Regions from separate parts of the Skermanella mucosa genome, predicted to be linked through region 1. Evidence: predicted binding sites of a transcription regulator. Region 1 holds the regulator's gene; the other holds the start of a gene.

The links. The regulator PhoB, encoded in region 1, activates phosphate uptake and scavenging genes when phosphate is short. The targets are predictions, from matches to a motif close to TNTCATAAAACTGTCA.
Positions count from the first base shown of each region.
Region 2: a site for PhoB is predicted at 6,689-6,704, ahead of acnB (bifunctional aconitate hydratase 2/2-methylisocitrate dehydratase). Genes of this name have one in related genera too.

Region 1 covers NZ_CP086106.1:6,388,566-6,398,975, forward strand. Annotated here, with positions in the region: gene JL100_RS29685 (PstS family phosphate ABC transporter substrate-binding protein) at 1-601, shown strand, start outside; gene pstC (phosphate ABC transporter permease subunit PstC) at 690-2,072, shown strand; gene pstA (phosphate ABC transporter permease PstA) at 2,065-3,375, shown strand; gene pstB (phosphate ABC transporter ATP-binding protein PstB) at 3,457-4,227, shown strand; gene phoU (phosphate signaling complex protein PhoU) at 4,295-5,020, shown strand; gene phoB (phosphate regulon transcriptional regulator PhoB) at 5,039-5,749, shown strand; gene JL100_RS29715 (GNAT family N-acetyltransferase) at 5,821-6,282, shown strand; gene JL100_RS29720 (DsrE family protein) at 6,296-6,715, opposite strand; gene JL100_RS29725 (HesA/MoeB/ThiF family protein) at 6,712-7,527, opposite strand; gene cysK (cysteine synthase A) at 7,755-8,726, opposite strand; gene JL100_RS29735 (RrF2 family transcriptional regulator) at 8,800-9,255, opposite strand; gene dut (dUTP diphosphatase) at 9,255-9,764, opposite strand; gene coaBC (bifunctional phosphopantothenoylcysteine decarboxylase/phosphopantothenate--cysteine ligase CoaBC) at 9,846-10,410, opposite strand, start outside.
Region 2 covers NZ_CP086106.1:619,015-629,424, forward strand. Annotated here, with positions in the region: gene JL100_RS02850 (ABC transporter substrate-binding protein) at 1-1,259, opposite strand, end outside; gene JL100_RS02855 (branched-chain amino acid ABC transporter permease) at 1,323-2,390, opposite strand; gene JL100_RS02860 (branched-chain amino acid ABC transporter permease) at 2,407-3,300, opposite strand; gene JL100_RS02865 (long-chain fatty acid--CoA ligase) at 3,623-5,575, opposite strand; gene JL100_RS02870 (ABC transporter ATP-binding protein) at 5,575-6,405, opposite strand; gene acnB (bifunctional aconitate hydratase 2/2-methylisocitrate dehydratase) at 6,731-9,319, shown strand; gene acnA (aconitate hydratase AcnA) at 9,576-10,410, shown strand, end outside.

The sequences.
Region 1 (10,410 bases):
GAACGGCCAGGTCGTCCCGAACCCCTACAAGACCTGGAACCAGATCGACCCGTCCCTGCCCAACAAGGAGATCGAGGTGCTCGGCCCGCCCCCGACCTCGGGCACCCGCGACGCCTTCGTCGAGCTGGTGATGGATGTCGGCTGCGCCCAGTTCCCGGAAGTGAAGGCCCTGCCGGCCGACCAGCAGAAGGCGGTCTGCAACCAGATCCGCGAGGACGGCGCCTATGTGGAAGCCGGCGAGAACGACAACCTGATCGTCCAGAAGCTGGTCGCCAACAAGGACGCGTACGGCATCTTCGGCTACAGCTTCCTCGACCAGAACATGGACAAGCTGCAGGGCGCCAGGATCAACGGCGTGGCACCTGAGCTGGACAACATCGCGGACGCCAAGTACCCGGTCGCCCGTTCCATGTACGTGTATGTCAAGAACCAGCACGTGGACGTCATCCCCGGCATCCGCGAGTTCCTGGCCGAGTACACCAGCGAGAAGGCGTTCGGCGAGGACGGCTACCTGGAGGCCAAGGGCCTGATCCCGCTGCCCAAGGCCAAGCGCGAGAAGGTCCGGACCGACATCCTGAACCTGACCCCGGTCACGATGTAATCGCCGGCTCCCCGCCTGCCGGCGCCTTCCCGCGCCGGCAGGCGGGAGTTTCCGGCAGACAGTCGCCCTCAAATCCCGACGGGTCCCGATGTCAGTATCACTCTTCCTAGCGGTTCTCGCCGTGCTGGCGTTTGTGGGATTCCAGCTCGGCAAGTCCCGGGCGGTGGTCACGGCCGGCGGCAGGCTCTCCACGCTGCACTCCGTGCCGTCCTACTACGGCCTCTACGTCGCCATGTGGGTCGGCCTTCCCGCCCTCATGCTGTTCGCCCTCTGGACCGGCCTCGAAGGGTCGATCGTGGACGGCATGGTCCGCTCCAGCCTGCCGGCCGCCTTGGCGGGATTGTCGCCCCAGGAAATCAACCTGATCATGGTCGACATCCACAACCTGGCCTACGGCAACATCACCAGCCGCGTGCCCGACCCGGCCCTGCTGGCGGCGGCGGAGCACTACAAGAGCCTCCGGGGGATCGGCAACGGCGCCCTCGCGGTCGTCATGCTCGCCATCGCCTGCGCCGGCCTCTACTATGCCCGGCAGCGGATCGAGCCCGGCCTGCGCGCCCGCAACCAGGTCGAGAAGGTCGTCAATATCTTCCTGATCCTGTGCTCGCTGGTGGCGATCCTGACCACGGTCGGCATCGTCCTGTCGCTGCTGTTCGAGGCGATCCGGTTCTTCACCAAGGTGCCCCCGACCGAGTTCCTGTTCGGCCTCCATTGGAGCCCGCAGACCGCGATCCGCGCCGACCAGGTGGCGTCCGACGGGTCGTTCGGCGCCGTGCCGCTGTTCACCGGCACCCTGCTGATCGCCTCGATCGCCATGGTGGTCGCGGTGCCGTTGGGCCTGATGAGCGCCATCTACATGTCGGAATACGCGCCGGCCAAGGTGCGCGGCACGGTCAAGCCCGTCCTGGAGATCCTGGCCGGCATCCCGACGGTGGTCTACGGTTTCTTCGCCGCCCTGACCATGGCGCCCTTCGTGCGCGACGTGGGCCAGAGCCTCGGGCTCGGCGTCAGCTCGGAGTCGGCGCTCGCCGCCGGCGTCGTGATGGGCGTCATGATCATCCCCTTCGTCAGCTCGCTGTCGGACGACATCATCAACGCGGTGCCCCAGTCGCTCCGCGACGGCTCCTACGGCCTCGGCGCCACCAAGTCGGAGACGATCCGGCAGGTGGTGCTTCCGGCGGCGCTGCCCGGCATCGTCGGCGGCGTCCTGCTGGCGGTCAGCCGCGCGATCGGCGAGACCATGATCGTCGTGATGGCCGCCGGCCTCGCCGCCAACCTGTCGGCCAACCCGCTGGACGCGGTCAGCACCGTCACCGTCCAGATCGCCACCCTGCTGGTCGGCGACCAGGAGTTCGACAGCGCCAAGACCCTTTCGGCCTTCGGCCTCGGCCTCGTGCTGTTCACCGTCACCCTCGGCCTGAACATCATCGCCCTCCGGGTGGTGCAGAAGTATCGGGAAAAATATGACTGACATCATCAGCTCACCCCGGGCGGCCGCGCCGTATCAGACCGACGACTTCGCCGCCCGCCTGAAGAAGCGCTACGCCGCCGAGCGGCGCTTCAAGATGTACGGCATGGCCGCGATCGGCGTGGCGCTGGCCATGCTGGCGGTCCTGCTCGCCAGCATCGTGGCCCAGGGCTACACCGCCTTCGCCCAGCACGACCTGGCGCTGGAGATCCATTTCGACCCGGCCGAGATCGATCCGCAGGGCACCCGCGACCCGAACACCCTGTCCAACGCCAACTACGCGGCCCTGGCGCGCAACGCGCTGCTGGCGGTCTTCCCCGAGGTGGAGTCCAGGACCGACCGGCGCCGGCTGACCGCCATGATCAGCAACGGCGCCGCGTTCGAGCTGCGGCAGATGGTCATGGACGACCCGTCCCTGATCGGGACCCGCAGGACCGTGAACCTGGCCCTGGCGAGCGACTACGACCAGCTCCTCAAGGGCAACATCGACCGTCGCGTGCCGGAGACCGACCGCAAGGTCACCGACCAGCAGATCGCCTGGATCGACAAGCTGGTCGCCAACGGCAACATCGTGAACGGCTTCAACTGGCGGCTCTTCCTCAACGGCGACAGCCGCGACCCGGAACTGGCGGGCCTGAAGGCGGGATTGGTCGGCTCGCTGCTGACGCTGATGGTGACGCTCGGCCTCGCGATCCCGATCGGCATCTCCGCCGCGGTCTACCTGGAGGAGTTCGCGCCGAAGAACAAGCTGACCGACCTGATCGAGGTCAACATCAACAACCTCGCGGCGGTGCCCTCGATCGTGTTCGGCCTGCTCGGCCTCGCGGTGTTCCTCAACGTCTTCAACATGCCCCGGTCGGCCCCGGTGGTCGGCGGCATCGTGCTGGCGCTGATGACGCTGCCGACCATCATCATCGCCGGCCGCGCGGCGCTGAAGGCGGTCCCGCCGTCGATCCGGGAGGCGGCGCTGGGCGTCGGCGCCTCGCCGCTCCAGGTGGTGACCCACCACGTGCTGCCGCTCGCGATGCCCGGCATCCTGACCGGCGTCATCATCGGCATGGCCCACGCGCTCGGCGAGACGGCGCCCCTCCTGATGATCGGCATGATCGCCTTCATCGTGGACACCCCCTCGGGTTTCGGCGACGCCGCGACGGTGCTGCCGGTGCAGATCTTCATGTGGGCCGACAGCCCGGAGCGCGGCTTCGTCGAGCGCACCTCGGCCGCGATCATGGTCCTCCTGGCCTTCCTGATCGCGATGAACGCGATCGCCGTCGTCCTGCGCAAGCAATTTGAAAGGCGTTGGTAAATGACCGCCCAGACCCAACTCGGCCAAACACAGACCGGAACCAGCGCGATCCCCGGCGTCGAGGCGCGCTCCGCCGCCGGCATGCTGGCAGGCGTCGCGAACAAGATGGATGCCAAGCAGGTCAAGGTGTACTACGGCGCCAAGCAGGCGCTGAAGGGCATCGACCTGGCGATCCCGGAACGGCAGGTCACCGCGCTGATCGGCCCGTCGGGCTGCGGCAAGTCCACGTTCCTGCGCTGCCTCAACCGCATGAACGACACGATCGGCATCGCCCGCATCGAGGGCCTGATCACGCTGGACGGCCAGGACATCTACGACAAGGCGATCGATCCGGTCCAGCTCCGCGCCCGGGTCGGCATGGTGTTCCAGAAGCCGAACCCGTTCCCCAAGTCGATCTACGACAACATCGTCTATGGTCCGCGCATCCACGGCCTTGCCAGCCGGCGGGAGGAGATGGACGAGATCGTCGCCAAGAGCCTGCAGCGCGCAGGATTGTGGAACGAGGTGAAGGACCGCCTGAAGGAGCCGGGCACCGGCCTGTCCGGCGGCCAGCAGCAGCGCCTCTGCATCGCCCGCGCCATCGCGGTCAGCCCCGAGGTGATCCTGATGGACGAGCCATGCTCGGCCCTCGACCCGATCGCGACCGCCCATGTGGAGGAGCTGATCGACGAGCTGCGGGAGAACTACACCATCGTGATCGTCACCCACAACATGCAGCAGGCGGCCCGCGTGTCCCAGCGCACCGCCTTCTTCCACCTGGGCGACATGGTGGAGGTGGGCGACACCGAGGAGATCTTCACCAATCCCCGCGACGAGCGGACCCAGGGCTACATCACCGGCCGCTACGGCTGAGCCGGCCCCGCCGGCTTGATCGGCGGGACGTCATTCGGGATAATCGGGCAATTCAGGGAAGCGGCGCATGAGCAACGAGCACATCGTCAAGTCGTTCGCGCAGGAACTGCAGCGGCTGGCGAATCTGATCACGCAGATGGGCGGCGTCGCCGAGGCCCAGGTGGAGGCGGCCGTTCAGGCCGTCGTCCGCCGCGACACGACCATCGCGGCCCAGGTGATGCAGTCCGACCTCCGGGTCGACGGCTACGAGCGGGACGTCGACGCGGAGACGCTCCGCCTGCTGGCCCTGCGCCAGCCCATGGCGTCCGACCTGCGCGAGATCGTGTCGGCGCTGAAGATCGCGGCCGACCTGGAGCGGATCGGCGACTACGCCGCCAACATCGCCAAGCGGTCGATCGCCCTGGCCCAGGTGCCGGCGGTCCGTCCGGCCGCCGCGATCCCCCGCATGGGCCGGCTGGTCCAGGAGATCATGAAGGATGTGCTCGACGCCTTCATCGAGCGCGACGTGGAGAAGGCGGTGGCGGCGCGCCGCCGCGACGAGGAGCTGGACGACCTCTATACCAGCCTGTTCCGCGAGGTCCTGACCTACATGATGGAAGACCCGCGCAACATCACGCCCTGCACGCACCTTCTGTTCATTGCCAAGAACCTGGAACGGATCGGCGACCACGCGACCAACATCGCCGAGACGATCCATTTCCTGGTGATCGGGCACCCGCTGACGACGGAACGCCCCAAGGGTGACGAAAGCAGCTATGCTGTCGTCACCCCCGAGCCGGAAACGCAGGACTAGTTTGGAACAAGGCATCCCATGAATTCGGCGCTGAAACCCCTCGTCCTCATCGTCGAGGACGAGGCGGACCTCGTTACGCTCCTCAAGTACAATCTCGACAAGGAGGGCTTCCGCACCCTTTCCGCGGGAGATGGCGAGGAGGCGCTGCTGCTCGCCGCCGAGCAGACGCCCAACATCGTCCTGCTGGACTGGATGCTGCCGCTGATGTCGGGGCTCGAGGTGTGCCGCCAGATGCGGCGCAACCCCAAGACCCGCGACATCCCGATCATCATGCTGACGGCCCGCGGCGAGGAGGCGGACAAGGTCCGCGGCCTCAACTCCGGGGCCGACGACTATATCGCCAAGCCCTTCTCCCCCACCGAGCTGGTCGCCCGGATGCGCGCCGTGCTCCGCCGCGCCAGCCCCGGCTTGGCGGAGGAGATGCTGCGGTTCAACGACGTGGTGATGGATCTGGCGGCCCACCGGGTGCGCCGCCAGGGCCGCGACATCCATCTGGGGCCGACCGAGTTCCGCCTGCTGCGCCACTTCATGCAGCATCCCGGCCGGGTCTTCTCGCGCGAGCAATTGCTCGACCTGGTCTGGGGCCACGACGTCTATGTGGAGCCGCGCACCGTCGACGTGCATATCCGCCGGCTGCGCAAGGCGCTGAACGAGGAAAACGACAACGACCTGATCCGCACCGTCCGCTCGGCGGGCTACGCGCTCGACGTCAAGGGCGGCGCCGCCTGATCCCGGTCCTGGAGACGCCCCGGCTGGTCCTCCGGCCGCTGGAGCTTTCCGACGCCGGCGCGGTCCAGGACGTGTTCCCCCGGTGGGAGATCGTGCGGTTCCTCGCCGACCATGTGCCATGGCCCTATCCGGCCGACGGCGCCCTCTCCCATATCCGGGACGCAGCACTTCCCGCCATGGCGCGGGGCGCCGAATGGCACTGGTCGATCCGCCCCCGCGCGGAGCCCGACCGGCTGATCGGCATCGTCAGCCTGATGGACAAGCTCGACGATAATCGCGGCCTGTGGCTCGATCCCGCCTGGCAGGGGCGGGGCCTGATGACCGAAGCCAGCGCCGCCGTCATGCATTTCTGGTTCGAAACCCTCGGCCGCCCCGTCCTCCGGGTCCAGAAGGCCGAGGTGAACCTGCGGTCCTGCCGGCTGTCGGAACGCGACGGCATGCGGCTGGTCGGCATCCACGAAAGGGGCTTCGTCTCGGGCCGCTTCCCCGCCGGGATCTGGGAAATAACCCGGGAAGAGTGGCGCCGCCGGTAATCGGCCGGCGGATTCAGACGAACAGCATGTTGCCGTCGCCGGGAGCCCCGTTCAGCAGCGTGACGACGCCGCCGGTCACCACCGGCACGTCGTCGCGCAGGGCGGACGCGTCCAGGCCGATCGCCTTCAGCGCCATCTCGCAGACCATCACGGTCACGCCCAGGGCGACGCAGGCCTCCAGCAGTTCCTCGAACTCGGCGAGGCCGCTGCGGCCGAAATGGGCGTTGCGCTCCTCCGGCGACGAGCCGTCGTCGGCAGGGTCCAGCCCGCGCCAGCCATCCCCGGCCTTCAACGCCAGGACCGCCCGGCCGGTGAAGAACAGGGTGGCCTTGCGGTTGGTCGCCGCCGCGGCGCTCGCCATCACCAGCGCGTAGTGGACCCGGTCGAACCCGCCGGAGAACACCACCAGCGACAGCGTCGAAGCCCCGCTCATGGCAGGGCTCCGTCATGCCCGGACGGATGCGCGGACAGGTCCGTGATGGTCGGATGCCGTCCGCACAGCGGGCATTCCGGATCGGGCTGGACCCGGACCTTGTGGAAGCTGGTGTGGAGCGCGTCGTACATCAGCAACTGTCCGGACAGGCTGTCCCCGATGCCGAGCAGCTCCTTCAGGACCTCGATCGCCTGGATCGAGCCGACGGCGCCGGCCAGCGCCCCCAGCACGCCGCCTTCGGCGCAGCTCGGCACCAGCCCGCGCGGCGGCGGTTCGCGGAAGATGCAGCGATAGCAGGGATTGGGACCGCCCAGATAGGACTTGAAGGTGGAGATCTGCCCATCGAACCGGAGCATGGCCGCCGAAACCAGCGTCCGGCCGCCCAGATGGCAGGCGTCCGCCAGCAGGTAGCGGGCGGCGAAATTGTCGGTGCCGTCCGCCACCACGTCGTAGTCGGCGATCAGCCCCATGGCGTTGGCCGCGGTCAGCCGCTCCCGGTGGACATCGAGCCGCACGTCCGGGTTGATGGCCTCCAGCCGCGCCCGGGCGCTCTCCACCTTGGGCGTGCCGATCGAGCCGGTGTCATGGATGATCTGGCGCTGCAGGTTGGACAGGTCGACCACGTCGGGGTCGATCACCCCGATGGCGCCGACGCCCGCCGCCGCGAGATAGAGCAGCAGCGGCGAGCCCAGCCCGCCGGCCCCCACCACCAGCACTCGCGACTTCAGCAGCACCTCCTGCCCGATGCCGCCGACCTCCGGCAGGATGATGTGGCGGGCATAGCGTTCGACCTGCGCGTCGGTGAAATCCATAGGGTGCTGACCTGGTGTTTGCTTGTTTCCGCCCGCCGATATGGCCGGACTTCTTCCCGTCAGTTTGCGCGTGGATGCGCGGGTCAAGCCCGCGCATGACGAAAAGGGAGCCACCCGGACCCGACCGTCACCGGACCCACAAGCCAAGGCCTCCCTTTTCCGTCATGGCCGGACTTGATCCGGCCATCCACGCGCGACCTTACTCCTGGAGGAAGCCCGGCTCTACCTTACTCCAGCCCCTCGAACAGGGCGGTCGACAGGTAGCGCTCGGCGAAGGACGGGATGATCACGACGATCAGCTTGCCCTCGTTCTCCGGCCGCTGGCCGACCTCGATCGCCGCCGCCAGCGCGGCGCCCGACGAGATGCCGACCGCCAGGCCCTCGACACGGGCCGCCTTGCGGGCGGTCTCGAAGGCGCGCTGGTTGGAGATGCGCAGCACCTCGTCGATCAGGTCCTTCTTCAGGATGTCGGGCACGAAGCCGGCGCCGATGCCCTGGATCTTGTGCGGGCCGGGCAGGCCGCCCGACAGGACCGGGCTGTCCTCCGGCTCGACCGCGATGATCTTGAAGTCGGGCTTGCGCTGCTTGATCACTTCGCCGACGCCGGTCAGCGTGCCGCCGGTGCCGACGCCGCTGATCAGGATGTCGGCCTTGCCGGCGGTGTCGCGCCAGATCTCCTCGGCCGTGGTGGTGCGGTGGATCGCCGGGTTGGCCGAGTTCTTGAACTGCTGGGTGATGAAGGCGTCTGGAGTGGATTCCACCAGCTCCTCCGCCTTGCGGATGGCGCCCTTCATGCCTTCCGACGCGGGCGTCAGCTCCAGCTCGGCGCCCAGCAGCTTCAGCATCTTGCGGCGCTCGACCGACATGCTCTCCGGCATGGTCAGGATCAGCCGGTAGCCCTTGGCCGCGGCGACGAAGGCCAGCGCGATGCCGGTATTGCCTGAGGTCGGCTCGACCAGGGTGGTCTTGCCCGGCTCGATCTTGCCCTCGGCCTCGGCCGCCTCGATCATCGCCAGCCCGATGCGGTCCTTGACGCTGGACAGCGGGTTGAAGAACTCGAGCTTGCCGACGATGTCGGCCTTGACCCCGTACTCCGAAGCCAGCCGCCGGACGCGGACCAGCGGCGTCGCCCCGATCGTATCCAGGATGCTGTCGTAGATCCTGCCCCGGAATTCAGGTCCGTGTTCTGGAGCCGCCATGGTATTCCACCCTTCGCAACTGTTAAATCTTGGAAATCACAGATAATCCAATCTAATACCTCGAACCCCGATTTTAAATGCTGAAATCGATCTTGGCGTGGGTTTCGCTCTCGATGCCGGCCTGGTTGGCGCGCAGGCACAGGTCCTCGATCGTGATGTCGTCGAGCTGCGTCATGCAGTCGTCCTGGAGCTGCAGCCAGATCGGCCGCACGACTTTCAGGCCGAGGATCGACCCGGTCGGCTCCTCCACGGGATCGGTCGCGGTTTCCATGGCGCGGACCACCCGGACGATCTCGCCGATGCTGATACGCCGCCGCTCCCGGGCCAGCCGATAGCCGCCGCGCGGACCCCGCACACCCGCCAGTACCCCGGCGCGGACGAGTTGCTGGAGCACCTGTTCCAGGTAGCGCTTCGGGATTCCCTGGCGGCGCGTGATCTCGCCGCTCTGCACCGGCTCGCTGCCGGCATTGTAGGCGATGTCGAGGACCGCCTCGATCGCGAACATCAGCTTCTTCGAGATGCGCAGCATCAGTCTTGTCCTTTTTCGTCCGCGCCGGCCCTGTCCGTCCCGGTAGACCCGAAACCGCCGGCGCCGCGGGCGCTTTCCTCCAGGGTCTCGGCAAGGCTCCAGGCGACCCGGGCGTAGGGGGCGACCACCAGCTGGGCAACGCGCATGCCGCGCTCCACGGTGAAGGGCCGTTCCCCGTGATTGATCAGGATGACGCCAACCTCGCCGCGGTAATCCGCGTCGATGGTGCCGGGGCTGTTCAGCACGGTGATCCCGTGGCACAGCGCCAGGCCCGACCGCGGGCGGACCTGCGCCTCGTAGCCGGCCGGCAGTGCCAGCGCGAAACCGGTCGGGATCAGCGCCCGGGCGCCCGGCTCCAGGACCACGGGACCGGCGACGGCCGCCGCCAGGTCCATGCCGGCGGAATGCTCCGTCGCATAGGTAGGCAGGTCCAGGCCGGCACTGTTGGGAAGGCGCGTCACGGCCACCGCCAAGGCGGCCGGTGCATCGGGTTCGGCATCAGGGATCATGCGCTGTAGATAGCGCAGATATCACACAATGTAACAGGTAAATCGCCCCCCGCGGCGAAAAAATCCGCCGTCCCGTGGCGCCTACTCCGCCCCGGTGCCCACCAGATGGTCCGCGATGGCGGCGGCGAGGCGCTGGGCAACCTCCTCCTTGGACAGCGGCGGCCAGTCCTCCAGGGTATCCCCGCGCAGCAGGTGGACCGTGTTGCTGGTCCCGCCGAAGGTCCCGCTGGATGGGGAGACGTCGTTGGCGACGATCCAGTCGCAGCCCTTGCGCGCCAGCTTGGCCCGCGCGTGCGCGACCACCTTCTCGGTCTCCGCGGCGAACCCGACGACCAGACCCGGCCGCATCCGGCCCGGGCGGGACAGGGTGGCCAGGATGTCCGGGTTCTCGGCCAGTTCCAGCGCCGGCAGGTGGCCGCCGTCCTTCTTCAGCTTCTGGCTCGACATGGCGCGGACCCGCCAGTCCGCGACCGCCGCGGCGCAGACCGCGACGTCCACCGGCAGCGCGTCCTGGCAGGCGGCCAGCATGTCGCGGGCGCTCTCCACATGGACCATGGCGACGCCGTCGGGGTCCGGCTCCCGCGTCGGCCCGCTGACCAGCGTGACCGAGGCGCCCAGCCGCGCCAGGGCCGCCGCGATGGCGTGC
Region 2 (10,410 bases), 640 kb from region 1:
AGCCATTCCTTCTTGCGCGGCAGGTCGACGCTGGTGACCTTCTCCAGCTTGATCGTTCCCGCCTTCACCAGCTCGTCCACCGAGGCCTCGGTGGCGCCGCCGACCTTGGCGCGGTAGATCGCCACGGTGGTGGTGCCGCGATGGTCGTCCGGCGTCCAGGTCGAGGGGACGCAGACCCCTTCCATGCCGGCCGGCACCCAGTCCTTCTTCTGGTACATGCCCTGCTTGATGTTGGCGCCGGTGATGCCGCCGTTCTTGGCGGCCCACTCCATCGCCTCCTTCATGTAGAAGGCGGAGCAGATGCCGCTGATATAGTGGACGGGCCGATAGGCGTTGCCCGACGCGTCGGAGACCTTGGAGATTTCCCGGACCGTCTGCATGCCCGGCGCCTCTCCGCCCCACACCACGCCGGTGCGGACCGGGAAGACCACGCCGTCGGCGGCCTTGCCGGCGGCCTTCATGGCGTTCTCGTCCATGCCCCAGACATTGCCCATGAACTGCACCTTGGCGCCGACCGTGTCGCAGGCCCGCAGCACCGAGATGTTGGACCCCGCGGTATTGCCCAGGTAGGCATAGTTGGCGCCGCTGTCCTTCAGCGTCAGGCACTGGGCGGTATAGTCGCCCGGCGTCAGCGCGAACTGCACGGCGGGAAGCACCTCGAACCCCAGCTCCTTCGCCAACTCCTCGCCGGCCTCCTTGGGCGCGTTGGGGTAGGGGTGGTTGGCGCCCATGTGGACGTATTTCGGCTTGCCCGAACCGCCCTTGGCCTTCCAGTCCTCCGCCGCCCATTGCAGCATGGCGCGCAGCGAGTCCGAATAGGACGGGCCGTAGAAGAAGTTGTACGGCGCCGCCTTGGTCGACTTCTCGCCCGATCCGTTCGGGTCGGTCAGCTGCCCGGCATAGGAGCCGGAGAAGTAGGGGATCTCGTCCTTGGCGATGAAGGTGATCAGCGCCTCGGTATCGGCCGTGCCCCAGCCCTGGATCGCCACGACCTTGTCGCGGCCGGACCACTTCTTGTACTGCGAGATCGCGCGCGGGACCTGATAGCCGTAGTCGAAGGTCTCGACGCCCATCTGGGTCCCGCCGGCGCCGCCGGTCTTGTTGATGTAGGCCAGCGCGTCGGCCACGCCCTGGCCGAACGGAACGCCCACGTCGGACGTGGCGCCGCTGTAGTCGGCCAGGTGCCCGACCTTGACCTGGGCCAGGGCCGGGGAAGCCAGGGCGATCGCCGCGGTCGCGGCCAGGATGACGCTCTTCATGTTCATGGGGTCAGCCTCCTCATACTCTTCTTGTGGTTGTTGATTATGGTTATCCGGACCCGGTCAGTGGGAGAACGGGTAGAGCTTCCAGTAGGCCTTGACCTGGTGCCACCGGTGGGCCAGCCCGTCCGGCTCGAAGATCAGGAACAGGATGATCACGGCGCCGATCGCCATCTCGCGCAGGAAGGCGAGGCTGTTGCTCAGGTCCAGCGCCCGGTCGATGGCGCTTCCGGCCAGTGCGTCGGTCAGCCACTGCATGCTTTCCGGAAGCAGCACCATGAAGGCCGTGCCCATCAGCGATCCCATGATGGAGCCCAGCCCGCCGATGATGATCATGCCCAGGAACTGGATCGAGAACAGGATCGTGAAGCCCTCGACCGAGACGAACTGGAGATAGTGGGCGTAGAGCGCGCCGCCGATCCCGGCATAGAAGGCCGAGATGCCGAACGACAGGGTCCGGTACTTGGTCAGGTTGATGCCCATCATCTCCGCCGAGAGGTAATGGTCCCGCACCGCCACCAGCGCCCGCCCGTCGCGGGTGCGCATCAGGTTGGTGCCGAGGATGTACATCACGACCACGTAGGCCAGCACGACGTAGAAATAGCTCTCGTCGGTGTCGAAGGTGACTCCGAAGATCGAGAAGGGCTCGGTCAGCGTGCCCGCCACCCCGCCCGAGAACCAGGAGGCCCGGGCGAAGAAGTCCTGGAGGATGAACTGCGCCGCCAGCGTGGCGATCGCCAAGTAGAGCCCTTTCAGCCGCGCCGCCGGCAGGCCGAACACCATGCCGACCGCCGTCGTCATGACCCCGGCCAGCGGGATCGCGAAGAACACCGGCACGCCGAAGTTCGACACCAGCCAGGCGGAGCTGAAGGCCCCGAACCCGAAGAAGGCCGCGTGCCCGATCGAGATCTGGCCGGTGAACCCGACCAGGATGTTCAGCCCAAGCGCCGCGATCCCCAGGTATCCGATCTGGATCAGCAGGCTCAGCAGGTACCGGTCCATCACCAGCGGCGCCAGGCACAGCACCGCGATGCCCAGGATCACCATGTTGCGGCTGGTGGTGGTCGGAAAGATGGTCGTGTCGGCGGAGTAGGTCGTCTTGAAGTCGCCGCAGGGAATCAGCGTGGTCATGTCTCGGGCGCTCCGCTCAGACGCGTTCGATGTCTTTGGTGCCGAACAGCCCGTAGGGCTTGATCATCAGGATGATGATCAGGACGTAGAAGGGCGCGATCTCGTACATGTTTCCCCAGTTGAGGAACTGGCTGTCGAAGAAGTGCGCCACGTTCTCCAGCAGCCCGACGATCAGCCCGCCGATCACGGCGCCGACGATGCTGTCCAGCCCGCCCAGGATGACCGCCGGAAATACCTTGATGCCGAAGAAGGACAGCGCGGACGACACGCCGTTGACCGTGCCGACCACCACGCCGGCCACCGCCGACACCATGGCGGAGATCGCCCAGCTCAGCGCGAAGACGTTGCGGACCGAGATGCCCAGCGACTGCGCCACCTGCTGGTTGAACGCTGTCGCCCGCATGGCGAGGCCCATCTTCGAGAATTTGAAGAAATACCCGAACCCGGCCATGATGATCACCGAGATGATCAGGCTCATCAGGTAGACCGTCTGAACCTGGAGCCCGAAGACGCTGACCGACTCGGTCTCGAAGATCGGCGGGAAGGGCTTGGCGAACACGCCGAACATCCACTTCATCAGCGCCTGGAAGAAGATCGACAGCCCGATGGTGACCATGATCACCGAGATGATCGGCTCCCCGATCATGGGCCGCAGCACGACGATCTGGAGGATGACTCCGAACGCCATCATGAAGGCCAGCGTGATCAGGAAGCCCCAGACGAAGGGGATCTGGTATGTCGTCAGCAGCCACCAGCAGGCCCAGGCGCCGATCAGCAGGAACTCGCCCTGGGCGAAGTTGACCACCTGGCTCGCCTTGTAGATCAGCACGAACGACATGGCCACGACGCCGTACAGCGCGCCGACGATGATGCCGTTGACGACGAGCTGGAACAGCAGGTCCCAGTTCATGGCGAGGTTCCCTCCCAAGCCGCGTTCTTGTTCTTGGAATCGTTGGAAAGCGGTTGCGACACTATCGCCGCACGCGCGCTACCGAAGAACTCTATCGTATGGGGTACGGTCCGAGGTGCCGGCCGGGAATAGGCCCGGCCGGCCAACTCAGGAGCACAGGGATGAAAAGGACATCCACACTCCTGTGGCTCGATCTCAGGATCTGGCGGATTTCCATCCGCCTTCTCGTGACTCGGGCCTAGGAGGCGCCGGGGGGTGAGCTGAACACCTCCCGGCAGCCTCTTTCTACCCGAACTCCCCCGAAATTGCAATTGCCTCCCCATCACGCCGCCCGCTTCGGAGAGGCCGGCGCGCTGCTCCCCGGCACCAGGTCGACCACCTTCAGGACCGTCCGGATGCGCTGCCTGGTGCCGTCCTGGAAGGCGATGGTGGTGTCCACGTCGATGCTGGGCCGGCCGGCATAGATCGCGTCGATGATGGTCCCGTACTTCTCCGCGATCACGCCGCGCCGCACCTTGCGGGTCCGGGTCAGCTCGCCGTCGTCGGCGTCCAGCTCCTTGTAGAGCAGCAGGAACTTGGCGATGCGCTGGGCTTCGGGCAGGGTCGCGTTGACCGTCTCCACTTCGCGCCGGATCATCTCGTAGACCTCCGGCCGGCTCGACAGGTCGGTGTATGTCGTGAAGGAGATCCGGTTCTTCTCCGCCCACTTGGACACGATCGGGAAGCGGATGCAGATCATCGCGGCGAGATAGTCGCGCTGGTCGCCCAGGATCACCGCCTCGGCGACATAGGGGCTGAACTTCAGCTTGTTCTCGATGTACTGGGGCGAGAACCGGTCGCCCCGCCCGGTGGTGGCGATGTCCTTGATCCGGTCGATCACCACCAGATGCCCGCGCTTGTCGAAATAGCCGGCGTCTCCGGTATGCATCCAGCCGTCGCGGATATCCGCCGCCCCCGCCGCCTCGTTGCGGAAATAGCCCGCGAACATGTTGGGGTGCCGGGTCACGATCTCGCCGACGCCGTTGTGGTCGGGGTTGTCGATCCGGACTTCGATGTCCTTGCCGAACGGCTTGCCGACGGTGTCGAAATCCACGTCGCCCTGGGCATGGATCGTATAGGCCCCCAGCGTCTCGGTCTGCCCATAGAGCTGGCGCAACGGTACGCCCATCGCCATGAAGAAGCGGAAGGTCTCCGGCCCCAGCGCCGCCCCGCCGGTCGCGGCGGAGCGCAGGTTGGAGAATCCCAGCCGGTCGCGCAGCGCGCGGAACAGCAGCAGGTCGGCCAGCCAGGACCGCTTGCCCTTGTCCAGCGCCTCCAGCCCCACCTTCATCCCGTACTCGTACAGGCGCCGCTTGAGCGGCGAGGCGTCCATGATCCGGGCGCGCACGTCGGCCGCGATCTGCTCCCACACCCGCGGGGCGAACAGCACGAAGGTCGGCCCGACCTCGCGGAAGTCGTGCATCATCGTCTCGGGTTCCTCGACGAAGTTCACGGTCATCCGGCTCAGCAGCGCCTTCCCCAGCACATAGACCTGCTCCATGATCCAGGGCAGCGGCAGCACCGAGACATACTCGTCGCGCGGCCCCTTGGCATCGACGTCCAGGTAGCTGGCGCAGTGCCGGATCACGCGCCCCGCCGGCAGCATCGCCAGCTTGGGGTTGGCCGTCGTGCCCGACGTGGTGCACAGCACCGCCACGTCCTCGCCGCGTCCGGCCGCCACCAGCTCGTCGTACAGGCCGGGAAACTCCGACGCGACCGCGTCGCCGTGGTGCATCAGCTCGGTCACGGAGATCAGCCGCGGGTCGGAATGCTTCCGCATGCCGCGCGGGTCGCTGTAGACGATCAGCTTCACGGTGGCGATCCGGTCGCCCAGTTCCAGCAGCTTGTCGACCTGCTCCTCGTCCTCGGCGAACATGACCTTGGCGTCGCTGTAGGTCACGAGATACGCGATCTCCTCGTCCAGCGCGTCCCGGTACATGCCCAGGCTCATGGCGCCCACGGCATGGGCGGCGATCTCGGCGCAGACCCAGTCCGGCCGGTTGTCGCCGACGATCCCGACCACGTCGCCCCGGCCGACGCCGTAATGGTGCAGCCCCAGCGCGAAACCCTTGACCCGCGCCTGGTACTGGCTCCAGCTCAGGCTGTGCCAGATCCCCAGGTCCTTGACCCGGAGCGCCACCTCGTCCGGATGGTTGCGCGCGTGGACCTGGAGCAGCTTCGGGAAAGTGTCGAACAGCGACAGGTCGGGCAGCCCGTTGACCGTTCCGGCGTCCATCACGCCACCTTCCCGGCCGGCACGGCCACGTCGTCCTCGTCGCTCAGCACGTCGTCGGCCTCGCCCAGGTAGGCCCGCTTGACATGCGCGTTCGCCAGGACCTCCTCCGGATAGCCCTCGGCGATCTTCTTGCCGAAATCCAGCACCATCACCCGGTGGGAGATGTCCATGACCACGCCCATGTCGTGCTCGATCATCACGACGGTCATGCCGTACTCCTCGTTCAGATCGACGATGTAGCGGGCCATGTCCTCCTTCTCCTCCAGGTTCATGCCGGCCATCGGCTCGTCCAGCAGGATCAGGTCCGGCTTCAGCGCCATGGCGCGGGCCAGCTCGACCCGCTTGCGCAACCCATAGGAAAGCGTGCCGGCGACCGCCTTTCGGACATGCTGGATGTCCAGGAAATTGATGATCTCCTCGATCTCGCGGCGGTGCTCCAGCTCCTCCTTCCGCGCGCCGGTGAACCAGTACAGCGCGCCGGTCAGGAAGTTGTTCTTCATCAGGTGGTGGCGCCCGACCATGATGTTGTCGAGCACCGTCATGTGCCCGAACAGCGCCAGGTTCTGGAACGTGCGGCCGATGCCGATCTCGGCCCGGTGGTTGGGCGTCATCCGCGTGATATCCCGTCCCTTGAACAGGATCTGGCCCTCGGTCGGGCTGTACCGGCCGGAAATGCAATTGACCATGGAGGTCTTGCCGGCCCCGTTGGGACCGATGATCGAGAACAGCTCGCCCTTGTCGATGCTGAAGCTCACATCCGTCAGCGCGCGCACACCGCCGAACCGCAGCGACACATGTCGGGCTTCGAAAATGGGCGTATCGGCTTTCACCGCGCGTCCTCCCTGTCACGTTCTTATTGGGCGTACCTTTTTCGTTCGTACGACCGTTGCGCAGCAAGGTGCGATACCGGCTCCCTAAATTCAAGATGAATAGCTTGCACCCGGAAGTTCCCGGCAAGGGCGCAGAGCATCCCTGCCGGAAAACCGCGCCTGCCTGGTTTGGGACATTGAAGCGCAGCGGCAAAGAGCCTCATCGCGCATCCGGCAAGAGCCCGGCAAAACTGCCGGCAGGCCAAAACAGTCGGCAGGCATCGAGTCCAAGGGGCTGAAGTCCTGCAATAAACCTGGCAATAAACCTAATAGAGAGGATCTAGCCGTGCTTGAAGCCTATCGCCAGCATGTCGCTGAGCGTGCCGCACTCGGGATTTCGCCGCTGCCGCTGTCCGCCAAGCAGACCGAGGAACTGATCGGCCTGCTGAAGGCCCCCCCCGCGGGCGAGGAGCAATTCCTGGTCGATCTGGTGACCTACCGCGTGCCGGCGGGCGTCGACGATGCCGCCAAGGTCAAGGCCGCCTTCCTGGCCCAGGTCGCCAAGGGGGAGGAGTCCTGCGCGCTGATCTCCAGGGTCAAGGCGACGGAACTGCTCGGCACCATGCTCGGGGGCTTCAACATCAGTCCGCTGATCGGCCTGCTGGCCGACGCCGAATGCGGCGCGGCCGCGGCGGAGGGGCTGAAGACGACCCTCCTCATGTTCGATTACTTCCACGACGTCAAGGAACTGGCCGACCAGGGCAACGCCAACGCCCGGGCGGTGATGCAGTCCTGGGCCGATGCCGAGTGGTTCACCTCGCGTCCGGAGGTTCCGGAAAGCCTCACCCTGACCATCTTCAAGGTGACCGGGGAGACCAACACCGACGATCTGTCGCCGGCCCCCGATGCCTGGTCGCGCCCGGACATCCCGCTGCATGCGCTCGCCATGCTGAAGAACCCCCGCCCCGGCATCGAGCCGGACGAGCCCGGCGCCCGCGGCCCGGTACGGCAGCTCGAGTCGCTGAAGGCCAAGGGCAATCTGGTGGCCTATGTCGGCGACGTGGTCGGCACCGGCTCGTCGCGCAAGTCCGCCACCAACTCCGTGCTCTGGTGGACCGGCGAGGACATCGCCTATGTCCCGAACAAGCGTTTCGGCGGCGTCTGCCTGGGCAGCAAGATCGCGCCGATCTTCTACAACACCATGGAGGACGCGGGCGCGCTGCCGATCGAGCTGGACGTCTCCCGGATGGAGATGGGCGACGTCGTCGAGCTGCGCCCCTATGAAGGCAAGGCCCTGAAGGACGGCGAGGTGATCGCCGAGTTCAAGGTCAAGTCCGACGTGATCTTCGACGAGGTCCGGGCCGGCGGCCGCATCCCGCTGATCATCGGCCGCGGCCTGACGGCCCGCGCCCGCGAGGCGCTGGGCTTGGAGCCGTCCACCCTGTTCCGGCTGCCGTCTGCCCCGGCCGACAGCGGCAAGGGCTTTTCGCTGGCCCAGAAGATGGTCGGCCGCGCCTGCGGCGTGCCGGACGGGCAGGGCATCCGCCCCGGCACCTATTGCGAGCCGAGGATGACCACCGTCGGTTCGCAGGACACCACCGGCCCGATGACCCGGGACGAGCTGAAGGACCTGGCCTGCCTGGGCTTCTCCGCCGATCTCGTGATGCAGTCCTTCTGCCACACCGCGGCATATCCCAAGCTGGTGGACGTGAAGATGCACCACGAGCTGCCGACCTTCATCGCCACCCGCGGCGGCGTGTCCCTGCGGCCGGGCGACGGCATCATCCACTCCTGGCTGAACCGCCTGCTGATGCCCGACACCGTCGGCACCGGCGGCGACAGCCACACGCGCTTCCCGATCGGCATCTCCTTCCCGGCCGGCTCCGGCCTGGTGGCCTTCGCCGCCGCCACCGGCGTGATGCCGCTGGACATGCCTGAAAGCGTGCTGGTGCGCTTCACCGGCACCATGCAGCCGGGCGTCACGCTGCGCGACCTTGTCAACGCGATCCCCCTCTACGCCATCCGCCAGGGCCTGCTGACGGTCGAGAAGAAGGGCAAGAAGAACATCTTCTCCGGCCGCATCCTGGAGATCGAGGGGCTGCCCGACCTGAAGGTCGAGCAGGCGTTCGAGCTGAGCGACGCATCGGCCGAACGGTCCGCCGCCGCCTGCACGGTGCGCCTCAACGAGGAGCCGATCATCGAGTACATGCGCTCCAACATCACGCTGATGCGCTGGATGATCGCCAACGGTTACCAGGATCGCCGCACGCTGGAGCGCCGCATCAAGTCGATGGAGGCCTGGATCGCCGATCCGCAGCTCCTGCAACCCGATGCCGACGCCGAGTATGCCGCCGTCATCGAGATCGACCTGGCCGACATCCGGGAGCCGATCGTCGCCTGCCCGAACGATCCGGACGACGTCAAGCCGCTGTCGGAGGTCGCGGGCGACGTAATCGACGAGGTCTTCATCGGCTCGTGCATGACCAACATCGGCCACTTCCGCGCCGCCGGCAAGGTGCTGGACGGCAGGTCCGACATCCCGACCCGGCTGTGGATCGCGCCGCCGACCAAGATGGACGCCATGATCCTGAACGAGGAGGGCTATTACAGCGTCCTCGGCAAGTCGGGCGCGCGGATGGAGATGCCGGGCTGCTCGCTGTGCATGGGCAACCAGGCGCAGATCCGCAAGGGCTCGACGGCCATGTCCACCTCGACCCGCAACTTCCCGAACCGCCTGGGCATCGACACCCGCGTCTATCTCGGCTCGGCCGAGCTGGCCGCGGTGTGCGCGCTGATGGGCAGGATCCCGACCGTGGCCGAGTACATGGAGCAGGTCAGCATCGTCAACCAGAAGGCCGCCGACATCTACCGCTACATGAACTTCGACCAGATCCCCGCCTTCCGCGAGATCGCGGACACGGTCGCGGTCGCCTGACCGGATCGGATACGCGCGCAACAGCCCCCGCCGGGAAACCGGCGGGGGCTTCGTTTTTTCGGGAGCGCGCAGGCATGGGGCGCCGCGTCCCGAAGCGCGGAAACCCTCGCGATCGGTCCGCTGGTAATACCACTCGCACACCGCTGTCGTTTGCCAGCGTGCCGATTTTGCGCTAGATCATTGCAACGCAAAAAAAAGGTTTCGGTCACATGTCGATCCAAACCTCCGCCGGTTGCAAAGCAATGGAGGAGTTCCCGTGACAACATTCACCGGTCATGACTCGCTGAAGACGCGCCGCACCCTCGACGTGGGGGGCAAGTCGTATGATTACTTCAGCCTGAAGGCGGCCGAGCAGGCCGGCCTCGGCGATCTCTCCACGCTTCCCTTCTCGCTCAAGGTCCTGCTCGAGAACCTGCTGCGCTTCGAGGACGGGCGCACGGTCTCGGTCAACGACGTCAAGGCGGTGGCCGAGTGGCTGAAGGCCCGGCGCAGCGACACCGAGATCGCCTACCGTCCGGCCCGCGTCCTGATGCAGGACTTCACCGGCGTCCCCGCCGTGGCGGACCTCGCCGCCATGCGCGAGGCGGTGAAGACGCTGGGCGGCGAAGTATCGCGGATCAATCCGCTCTGCGCGGTCGACCTCGTCATCGACCACTCGGTCACGGTGGACGAGTTCGGCGGTCCCGACAGCTTCAAGAAGAACGTCGAGCTGGAGTTCGAGCGCAACCAGGAGCGCTACGCCTTTCTGCGCTGGGGCCAGACCGCGTTCAACAATTTCCGCGTCGTGCCGCCCGGCACCGGCATCTGCCACCAGGTCAACGTCGAATACCTGGCCCAGACCGTCTGGACCGACACCGACCAGGGCACCGGCAAGACCGTGGCCTACCCCGACACCCTCGTCGGCACCGACAGCCACACCACAATGGTGAACGGCCTCGCGGTGCTGGGCTGGGGCGTCGGCGGCATCGAGGCGGAAGCGGCCATGCTCGGCCAGCCGATCTCCATGCTGATCCCCGAGGTCGTCGGCTTCAAGCTGACCGGCAAGCTGAAGGAAGGCACCACCGCGACCGACCTGGTGCTGACCGTCACCC